Regions from separate parts of the Mongoliitalea sp. genome, predicted to be linked through region 2. Evidence: riboswitches for the same ligand, from Rfam matches in the RefSeq annotation. Region 2 holds a riboswitch; the other holds the start of a gene.
What was found. A riboswitch is a leader RNA that binds a small molecule or an ion and turns the genes downstream of it on or off. The one in region 2 is predicted to bind thiamine pyrophosphate.

Region 1 (5,721 bases), on a different contig from region 2:
TTGGTCAAATCGTACGTAAACCTGTTGTCAACGATAAAGCAAAAGAAGATGTGCGTAAGCGCATGATGAATTTCAAACGTATGATCGAAGATGGGTTAACAGATTTCCAGTCCTTGGCCCGTGAATATTCGGAAGATCCTATGTCTGCTATTCAAGGTGGAGAGCTAGGATTCTTTAGAAGAGGGGAATTGGCTCCCGAGTTTGAAGCTACGGCGCTTGGACTCAGACCTGGAGAAATCAGTGATCCAGTAGAAACCATGTTTGGTATTCACATGATTCAGCTATTGGAAAGAAGGGGGAATACGTATAATTCCCGCCACATTCTGATCAAACCTCAACCCAGTGAAGATGATATTTTAAAAGCAGAACGCTTTCTTGATAGTTTGAGAACAGAAATCATGGCTGGAAAAATAGAGTTTCCAAAAGCTGCTAAAGACCATTCCAATGATAGGGCAACTTCCGATAATGGAGGCTTCTTTGCAGACCCAATGACACAATCTAACCGATTAACGCTACGTACCCTAGAGGATCCTATTCTTTATTTTACCTTGGACACTATGAAAGTTGGGTCCATCACTAAGCCCATACGTTTTGAAGATGAGCGTGAAGGTCCACAAGTGCGTATCCTTTATTACAAGCAGCGATATCCAGCACACCGAGCCAATTTAACAGATGACTACGAAAAGTTAAAAGCTGCCACACGAAGGAAGAAAGAAGAGGAACTTTTGAGCAAATGGTTCTTATCTGCCAAAGAGGAGGTATTTATTGACATTGATCCATCTTATGATCGCTGTAATGCTTTACAAGATCGATAAATCGGTTTAGAAAACGCTCTGTATTAAAATCAAAATCAGCTTGAAATCAGTAGTTTCTGATTTCAAGCTATTCTGACACTCAAATTGGTTTTAGAAATATTTTTAGCTTTGCATGAAATCGAGTAAAAAAGCTAATGGTTATTTTTTTCAGCCAAAAAACATCTGTGTCAATCCGCAAAAATCACATTCTAAATGTGTGTCTAAAAACTTTCCTTATCTTCTGCGCCTTCCGCGAGCATAAAAAATCCCGCAAAAGCATCCGAATAACACTCTTGCGGGATATGGACTATAAATAATACGCTACATTAAAACAGAAACTTCACCCCTGCTAAGAAATTGGTTCCTGCCTGTGGATAAAAGAAGTTCTCTGTGACCAATTCTCTGCCACCCATCGCCTCGGCTGGTAAGAAATAGCTAAAGGTATACCCATTGGGCTCGTACAATCTATTGAAGATGTTATTCACCAAGACCGTGATTTCCATATTTTTTACAAACCGTGGTCTTAGGGCATAGTTAAATCTCAAATCGGAAGTCCAGAAAGCATTCAGAGAGCGTGCTTCATTTTGGGTGTTATCCAAAAACTGTCTGCCCACATACTTATTCATCAAAGACATTTCAAAACCCTTGAAAGGTCTATAATCCACAATTGCCGCCGCCACTACATTCGGAGAAAAAGCAATGTCTGTGTTCGTATGCACAATCATCTCCTGTCTAAATTCTGCTGTAGAAAAGTCGTCTATGTACTCAATAAATTCATCAATCTTATTTCTGCTCAAGGCCAAGTTAGCCGCCACTGTCAACTTGTCCGTCAACTTATATGCACCATCTAACTCAATACCCATGCGATAAGAGTTATCCACATTGTCACGGACATAGGCTCCTACATCATTCAACTGACCAGTCAACACCAATTGGTCGCGGTACTTCATGTAGTAGAAATTGGCATTGTATGTGAATTTCCCGGTCTGAACACGGTAACCAGCTTCGATATTCTGCAAGTTTTCGTGTCTTGGCGCTCTGTCAATAATCGGAGAGTCCGTAAAATCTCTTCTGACAGGTTCTCTATTGGCCACAGCATAGGACGCATACCATTGTTTTCCAGGACTAACCTGGTACGTAAACCCTACTTTTGGATTGAAGAAAGCAAAATTCACCTCGCCGGTCACATCTCTCAAATCATTATTAATCCCATCAAAGCTGTAATCAATCCATCTTCCCTGAAGGTCTCCAAATAAAAACAATTTATCAGTAGCCTGATACGTAGCCTTTCCATAGATATTGATGTCATCTTTGATAGCTACATTGTCATAATAGCGATCACGGATATTCACAGGTCCTGCAAACCGCATCCAGATAATCTCTCCAAAATGATCTCCTATATAACGGTTTGCACCCCCACCTAAGGTCATATCCCATCTCGCATCCTCTGTGACATAGTTTAAGGAAAATACTCCTCCGAAGAAATCATTGTCCAACCATCTTCTACGAATGATATCCATGCGAGAAATTGTTTCGCCACCAATCACCAAATTTGGCAATCCATACCTGCTTAAACGGTCATTTGCTCTAAACTGCTCAAAAAAACCACGACCATAGGTATAATGCAAAGCTGCGTTAGCTTTCAAACCCACTCCCAATTCACCTGTATAAATCAATTGATAATGCGATTGTTTGTAGTCGTCTACCTGATTATCGTAGGTATAAGGGTTGAAGGTACGGTTGGTACGCAAAAGATTTTCCGGAACGCCCTCCCAAGCCTGGTAAGTTACTTCTGCACCAGCAAAGACATTCATTTTCACCACATGCTTTTCACCGTAATATCCACCCGATAGAAAATAGGAACGCAAATCTGAAGAGGCACGGTCGATGTATCCATCAGAACTAATACGAGAAAGCCTTCCATCAAACGCCCAGCGATTATTGATCAATCCAGTTCCCACTTTGACCATATGCCTACGGGTATTGAATGAACCAAAGGAGTTATCCACTTCAGCATAAGCTTCATCCTGTCTTGTATCTGTCTGAATATTCAAACTCGCACCAAAAGTAGCAGCACCGTTGGTAGAGGTCCCAACCCCTCGCTGTATCTGAATGTTATCCACAGAAGAAGCAAAGTCGGGCATATTGACCCAAAATACCCCATGAGACTCCGCATCGTTTAAAGGAATCCCATTAACGGTTACGTTGATACGTGTTTGATCAGAACCACGAATTCGCAGCCCCGTGTAACCCACACCAGCACCGGCATCTGAGAAAGACACAACAGATGGAGTAAAGTTGAGTAGAATTGGGATATCTTGTCCAAGATTTAAGCGAGCGATATCTTCTTTACTGACTTTACTAAATGTGGTAGGTGTTTTTTCGCCAGCCCTAGTAGCAAAGACTATAAACTCCTCTGTTTGAATGGCACTTGGACTCAAGGTTATAGTAATTTCATCGCTAATAGGAACAGTGATTTCTTGCGTAACAGGTTCATAGCCCATAAAACTCACCCTTAGGGAATAATCCCCTGCAGGGATATTGCGGATATCAAATTTTCCTTGGAGATTGGTGGTAGATCCTCTACCCGTCCCTGTCAAAACCACGTTAGCACCTGGGAGTAGCTCCCCAGATAGATTTTGGACGACCCCTTTCACTGCAGATTGTGCAAGGGCAAAACTTGTGATGCTCAACAAGAGCAACAGCGAATAAATTTTTTTCATGATACTTATGCAACTTGTATTTTGGTTAAACATAGAAAAATCTAGGGGCGATTTTTCTTTCCGTTTGTTTACCCGATCTGAACACACGCAGACATGCGCGCACAACAATAGAACTAAGCTATTATTTTGTAATACGTGTATTCAGTTGTACTCATTTCCCTTCGCCGGCACTACCCGGATCAGGTATTGTGGGTATGATCTCAGCCCGTAATTTTAAGGCACCCCTCATGATCTGCGAGCAAAGCTAGATTGCCTACGGGTAAAAACCAAATATTATTTCAGCTCCCTATGATAGTGAATAAAAAAAGCCTGTCCCTATGAAGAGGAACAGGCTAACTGTTAGTGGCTTCAATTAAGATATCAATTCCTACCCAAATGTCTTAAATGATTGACATGTGAAGCCAACGCTACTCTCATTTTTGGATGCTCTATGTAAGGAATGCCATATTCCTGACAAGTCTGCTTGATAATCTGAGAAATGGCAGGATAATGAATATGAGAAATATTTGGAAACAAATGATGCTCAATCTGAAAGTTTAGCCCTCCAATAAACCATGATAAGATTTTGTTTCTGGTAGCAAAATTAGCAGTTGTTTTCAACTGATGAATAGCCCAGTCATCTTCCAATTTGTTAGTAGCCTTATCAGGAACAGGGAAAGAGGTCTCTTCTAATACGTGTGCCAATTGAAAGACAACACTCATAATAACTCCAGTCGATAACCCGAAAAGCAGGAAACCCACTAACCAAGGCAAAAATCCCATCATGTAGATTGGCAAAGCAATAAACAGGAATAAATGGACTACTTTAAAACCCCAAAATGAGATATGTTCTTTCACATCCATTTTTTTGATAGGCGTTTCACCAACTTTCCTGGTGACATATTTCTTGTAATCGGTGAAAAACACCCAATAAAAATACAAGATAGAGTAAATGAAGATAAAGTAGCGATGCTGATACTTGTGGATTTTATAGCGTTTTTGAGTTGGACCTAATCGCAGAAAAACGCCTGCATTCAGGTCATCATCATGATCATCTACATTGGTAAATGAGTGATGGGCGACATTGTGCTTGGTTTTCCACATGAAGACGTTAGCTCCAAGGAAATTGATAGAAATACCTGCCAATTCATTGACCCAGCCTTTTCTACTGAAACTTCCATGAGCTCCATCATGCATGACATTGAATCCAATGCCGGCTGTCAAGGCTCCTAGAATAATCGCTTCTAATATGGCAAAAGGCCAAAATGGAGTAAAAAACACTAGATGGATGTAAATAAAAACGAATGCCACAACCATCACCACTGCTTTGAAATAGAGTGAGAAATTGCCTGTTGGGTTAATGTTTTTTTCAATAAAGTAGTTTTTGATCCTTTCTTTTAAATCGGCATGAAAGGTAGATGCCGTACTAAACCTTGGGGGACGCATGTGTAATAAATGGGGGATAATTAGTTAATCAGAATGCAAAATAAACTAAAGGATTATGATACATTCTGCTATAAAGATAGGACAAATTTGGATAATTCCAAGTCGAAGCCTACAAGCATGAGAGAGAATATGTGCTTATCTGGTGATCAATCCTTGAGCAAACAGACCATTCACAGTCTTGATTGCACTTTCCAAACGCTCTTTAGAAGAGCCTGATATAATGTTAAAAGATGTTGGCGACTTTTCTAAAAGTTGCTTGTATAATTCAAAAAAATGGCAACGCATCTCTGGATCAGGATGCTCTCTCAGAGGATCATCCTCCCAAGGAATGTCTATATTCGTCAATAAATATAAGTCATAATTCCGGTCTTCTATTTGTTGCTTTACCCATTCATGCACCTTTCCATATTTGTGTTCCGACCATACCTGAATCACATGTAAATCAGTATCACAAATTAGGAGTTCATCAGATTGAGCGGCTAATCTATCTTCCAAAGATAGCTGTCCTTGAGCTATGCTTAGCAAATCATCAAACTCGTACGGTCTATCCAAGTTTTTAAGATACTCCCGAGCATACTCTTCCACCCATAAACAATCAAAATGGTCTGCAAGCTGTTGGGCTAGTGTACTTTTACCAGTGGATTCTGGACCTATAATAACCACTTTCTTAAGCATGCTGTACTTTTTTAGCAGTTTTCATCCATTCGATTAAGCCAATCGTGGCTAGTACTGTGAAAAACAAAAACTGGAAAGATGTCAGCATCAAGCCTTTGTAAAAA
Region 2 (5,721 bases):
TTGGCAAATAGCTGGAGGAAAAACTGATCAACAAATGCTCCAATAGGTGCAATTTCATTTTCAAAATCCATGTAAAAGAAGTTGAGTTGAGCATTGGCTTTTTTTGTTGCTATGCGATACCCTAACTCGTAATTATTGACAAATTCTGCCCGTACGTTATTTTGATCTTGGAGAAAATCAATGTTACCGGCATTAATCTGCACACCACCTAAGAAATCTGAGCGATTGGGTTCCCTGCCTGTGCGACCAAAGGAACCATACACATTTTGAAGGGCATTCAGCTGATAAGTCAATCCCACTTTCGGATTCAAAAACTGCCAGCTGTACAAGGGAATGGTTCTATTTTCTCCCAAAAACTGAGTATCAGGCGTCAACTGAAGATTGACAAATCGAGCTTGCAAGTCCCCAAAAAAGACCCAGTTTTGATGGGTATAGGAGGCTTTGGCAAATGCAGAAAACTCGTCTTTGACTGAGCGATCTTGATAATAAGGATTAGCAAAGTTTGGTACTACCTGCTCAATGTTTCTCCTGCGGAAGGTATAGGCATGTACACCAGCACTAAGATCCCATGCATCACTGGAATGTTGCAGATTACTCATGACACCGTAATGATTGTTGAAGAGCGGATAATTGATTTGCACAAACTGCTCCCCATCCACAAAGCCGAAGGGAAAGTCTCCTCCTGCCCCACCATAATAAATGCTGCTGGTCAGTGTCGTGTTTTTAGAAATAGTTCGGATATGCTCCAGCTGCGCAAAAGATTGTCCAAAATCATCCCGATCATCCTCAAAGTTGAGATTGGTCCGTGGATTTTCTCTCGCTAGAGAAATTGGAACAGGAATATAACTGAGTTGACTTTTGGTTCGTCCATTGAAACCTGTAAACCGAATGATATCTTTGTCCCCAAAATAGCCTCCACTGAAGAAGAAGGAATACGAGTCGGTACCACTATGGTCTCTGAATCCATCCGAAGAAGTCATACTGACACGAGAATAAAAAGCCATTTTGTTGGGCAAAATGCCTGTTTTAACTTCGGCACTCCCTTGCCAAGTATTAAAACTACCTCCCAATAAGGACACGGTGGTTTCCGGTGCATCCACATTCAAGCGAACAGATTCGTAACTAATACTGCCCGCATAGGAAGCTGTTCCATTGGTACTGGTTCCAACGCCTCGTTGCACTTGGATGGACTCCACGCTATTCGTAAAATCGGTGAAATTGCTAAAAAACACCCCCTGATCAATCATATCGTTCAGTGGAACACCATTGAGGGTAATGTTGATTCTTCGTTGATCAATCCCTCGCATACGCATGGTGCCATAATTAGTGAAGCGTGTACCTGACTCTGAATTTGCCTGTATACTTGGAGCCAAAGTTTCCAAGACAAATGCCCCATCTTGCCCGTTGAACACTTCGTTTAACTCTTGATAATCCACCGTTTTTTGTGTGATTGGCGATAATTTATCAGCACGTATAGCCCTCACCATCACTGCTTCAGAAAGCAAAGCCGTTTCCACTAATGTAACGTCTAACTGACGATTTTCGGTCAAATTAATCAGAAGTCGCTGTGTTTGGTAACCGATAAAACTGACTTCAAGCGTATACGTTCCTGCGGGAACATTACTCAGTTGATAGGTGCCATCTATTGAGGCTACAGCACCCAATTCGAGGGATGAAATGAACACGTTTGCCCCTGGAAGAGGCTCGTTTTGTTCATTGGTAACTTTTCCTGATACGGAAAACTGGGCTTGGGCACTCGATACAAGTGCCCAAAGGCAAATCATGAGTAGTTTTTTCATGGATGACAAAATTGTTAGGTTTTAGAAGCAGGGGCTTCTTTCCTGTACAGTTCCTACGGCCGCATTATCGGCATCAGGTTATACGGGTTTGATCTCAGCCTTTCCTAGAGGAAAAGCACCCCTTTTGTCTGCATTAGTTAGATAAATAGAAATTTGTAAATACTGGTTCTTTCATGAGGTTGATAAGTTCTTCCGCAGTAATCAGCTCTTTACTTTTCAACCAGTGGATAAATTGGGACCATCGCTCCTCCTGCATAAGTCCCCAATTTCCTGCATCATCGAAATAATAAGGATTGATGGCTTCCTGGCTTTGGATCAAAAAATCTTTGTCTGCTAATTCTTCCAAGTTTTCTTGCTTATAAAGCGCATCTACTGCCAATTGAGGGTTTTCTTTGATTAACTGAAAACCTCTCCTACTAGCTCGAAGGAATTTTTTGTAAGCCTCCGGATCTTCTGCCAAGAGCTCAGGATGTGCCAGCAAAACAGGGGAATAGCCATAGGGAATACCAAAATCCTTCAGGTAAAAGGCATTCAATTCCACTTGTTTTTTTTGCGCCATGACACCTTCCCATGGCATAAATACCCAAGTTGCTGCTGCATTTCCTTCCAAGAGGGTATTCCAAATGCCCAATTTTTCAGGAACAAGCTTGATATGTTCCCCTTTTCCGCCATCAGTCTTGATCATTTCAGCGACTATATGATCTTCAAAGCGGGCATTGTAACTCGCATATTCCTTGCCGTCTAATTGGCTGATGCGATCCAAGCCCGAAGATTTCAGACTTACGATGGCACTGGCATCCCGTTGCAAAACTGCGGCAATGGCCATCAAAGCGGGTTTTTCAGGATTGGCACGGTAGGCGATCACGCTTTCTGAAGGAGCCATCGCCAGGTGCACTTCTTTAGACGCGACAAGGCTGGCTGGCGTACGTGCATAATTATCTACCGAGGTAGAACGCAGCTGAACATCTAGTCCTTCCGCTGCATAGAAACCTTGTTGAGCGGCCACAAAAAAGCCGCTGTGATTGGTATTGGCAGTCCAATCCAATGCTAGGATAAATTTTTTCATACGTTTTTTTTTAAGCGCTTGCACGCAAACCAAGTGATATACCTGCCTTTTTTCAAAGACAATCCAAAACACTCAGCAGCCTACAAGCAATCAATTAATGATTTATTCCTACGCCCGCATTACCAGGATCAGGTCTAAGGGTATGATCTCAGCCCGTTGTATTAAGGCACCCCTATCGCTTTCGAAACGCAAATAAAACCTCTTTTGTTTTTGTTTACAAGCTTTGGTAACAACCAAACTTCCATTTTGTCAGAGATGGCGTAATTTGGATGTTTGAAAATGTCAATGATGAAGTGAATTTTGTACGGCTCCGAATGGAAGAGTAAGAATACATAATATTGCCTGAAATTAATATTCAAGTCATCTGCTTCACCGGCTTCTGTTCATGTACAACTCAAATTGCACCTGAACGGGTATAAAATTCAATTTTACAGCATTTTTTATACCCGATAAGGTGTAATAAAGTTTGTGTGCATTTAAACCTGATCAGGAAAAATGCATGAATGTTTTGTGGGAATCTTTAAATAAGACGATGCTGGATATCATTTCACATATGACCCCGCTTTCAAAAATCAAGATTCAACGCATCCACCATTTCCACCCAACGCTTCATCTTTTTCTGAATCACTTTCCAATGATGCTGATCTTCTTCGGTAATAAGCGTAATAGCTTCCCCTTCCATGCCTGCCCGACCCGTTCGACCGATTCTGTGGATGTAGTCTTTTGGGGATCTTGGTAACTCAAAGTTGACCACATAAGGCAAGGCCTGAATATCAATTCCTCTTGCTGCCAAATCAGTCGCTACCAGTACACGCACCTTGCCTCCTTTGAATTGCTTCAATGCTTCCATACGTGCCCCCTGACTCTTATCCCCATGAAATGCCATGGCTTGGATGCCATGTTTATTAAGTTTGGTGGTCAGATTATCCGCGGTACGAATAGATGAAGCAAAAACCAATACTTGTTGCCAGTTACCTTCTGAAATAAGGTGTCTTAACAAGGGCCCTTTTTTCTCTTGAGTGATCAAATAGGCTGTTTGATTAATTAAATCAGGCGTGACATCTTCTGACTGTATCTCAATCTTCAAAGGATTGTTCAACAACTTCCCAATCAAACCTTCGACTGTCTCGTCCATAGTCGCCGAAAACAGGATGTTTTGCCGCTTTTTCGGCAATCGGGAAAGAATCTCATCCAGCTCCAGCTTGAAACCTAAACTCAATACCTTATCCGCTTCATCGAGTACTAAGGTTCTTAAACGATCGATGGTGATGGCATTTTTTGCTAGCAGATCCAAGAGACGTCCAGGGGTAGCCACCAAAATATCCGTCCCGTTTAAGTTCATCATCTGCGGATTGATCGATACCCCTCCATACACAGCCATACTTTTGACTTTCCTTGGAAGATACTTTCCAAATAATCGAATAACCTCCTCTACCTGAGCAGCCAATTCCCTAGTAGGAACAATCACCAGAATGGGGATGGACCTGCTTCTATGGACCTCGACCGCTTGCAAATCCTCTAGAATTGGTAGCATATAGGCAGCGGTTTTACCTGAACCCGTTTGTGCTAAGCCCAGCACATCTCTTTTTTGAAGAATAGCCGGGATTGTTTCTACTTGTATAGGATATGGGGCTTCGTAATTAGCTTGTTGGATGGCTTGAACGAGGGCAGGCGACAAACCGAGTTCGGAAAAATTCATGAGTGGATTTACTTTTTCACAAATGTAGTGATTTTAAAAAGAAGGCTAATACCGAGAGTAATGCTATAAAGGTACGAAGGCACTAAGTTTTTTCATTTTTTTATGCCTTCGTTCATTTATGGCGAACATTTGAGAAATTATCTATGCAAATGGTTGATCAATGGCGGGACTAGGTTGAGTAAAGTATTGAGGTCCATTTTCAGTCATGTAGAAGCAATCCTCTAGCCTTACCCCAAATTCCCCTACAGTATAAATTCCTGGTTCGTTGCTGAAACACATACCCGCTTGTAAAGGGGTGGTATTTCCTCTCACCAGATTGGTCCATTCGTGCCCATCCATTCCGATCCCGTGCCCTAGACGGTGGGAGAAGTACTTGTAATCAGGCCCAAAACCTGCTTGGTCTATGACTGCTCTTGCGGCCGCATCCATCTGTTCGCAGGTAGCACCCGACTGCTTAGCTACTTCAAAAGCTGCTGTTTGCGCTTCTTTTACTACATCCCACACTTGCTTTTGTCTATCGGTGTAATCTCCAAAAACAATCGTTCGACTGATATCGGACTTGTACCCCTCCACCGTGCAACCTCCATCAGCCAAGATAATATCGCCTTGCTTTAAGGTTTGGGTTTTGCTGCTTCCGTGAGGAAAGGCTGACCATTCACCAAAATTAGCCCCGATAGAGCCGCTGAAGCCTAATTTCTTGTGGGCATCAGTAGCAATATCTCGGAAGTCATATTGATTCATGCCTTCTTGCAAGGAGTCAAACAGAATTTTATAGGCTTCAATAGTCGCCGTATTGGCAGCTTGCATCAAGGCAATTTCGGCGGCAGACTTGTACATCCGACAACCCGCAGTGACTCCGTCACCATTGACAAAGTTGAGTCGGGCAGTTTCATTTTTGATGCCTTCATACAGAAAAAAACGGCAACGCTCTTCTATGGCAACTTTTTGGTTGGGCGTACCCAAATCCTTTAATAACTTCGCAGTCAGCGCATAGGGACTTTCATGTTCCTCCCAAGTCAATACCTGATTCCCAAACTTCACCAACTCCTCCACTTTATCCCGCTCAAAACCCGGACAGATATAGGAGACGTCTCCTTTCGCGGGAATAACCGCAGCCACCATTCGCTCAGATAGGAAAAAATCAAAATCCAGAAAAT

Region 1: another riboswitch for thiamine pyrophosphate. It lies ahead of ACXIUD_RS01110 (TonB-dependent receptor); the one in region 2 lies ahead of ACXIUD_RS00630 (ABC transporter substrate-binding protein).

The regions. Positions count from the first base shown of each region.
Region 1 covers NZ_JBSZCK010000004.1:47,603-53,323, forward strand. Annotated here, with positions in the region: gene ACXIUD_RS01105 (peptidylprolyl isomerase) at 1-815, shown strand, start outside; gene ACXIUD_RS01110 (TonB-dependent receptor) at 1,121-3,517, opposite strand; TPP riboswitch at 3,657-3,753, opposite strand; gene ACXIUD_RS01115 (fatty acid desaturase family protein) at 3,878-4,942, opposite strand; gene ACXIUD_RS01120 (AAA family ATPase) at 5,078-5,617, opposite strand; gene pnuC (nicotinamide riboside transporter PnuC) at 5,610-5,721, opposite strand, start outside.
Region 2 covers NZ_JBSZCK010000003.1:68,470-74,190, forward strand. Annotated here, with positions in the region: gene ACXIUD_RS00625 (TonB-dependent receptor) at 1-1,799, opposite strand, end outside; TPP riboswitch at 1,834-1,932, opposite strand; gene ACXIUD_RS00630 (ABC transporter substrate-binding protein) at 1,933-2,865, opposite strand; TPP riboswitch at 2,953-3,049, opposite strand; gene ACXIUD_RS00635 (DEAD/DEAH box helicase) at 3,431-4,564, opposite strand; gene ACXIUD_RS00640 (M24 family metallopeptidase) at 4,706-5,721, opposite strand, start outside.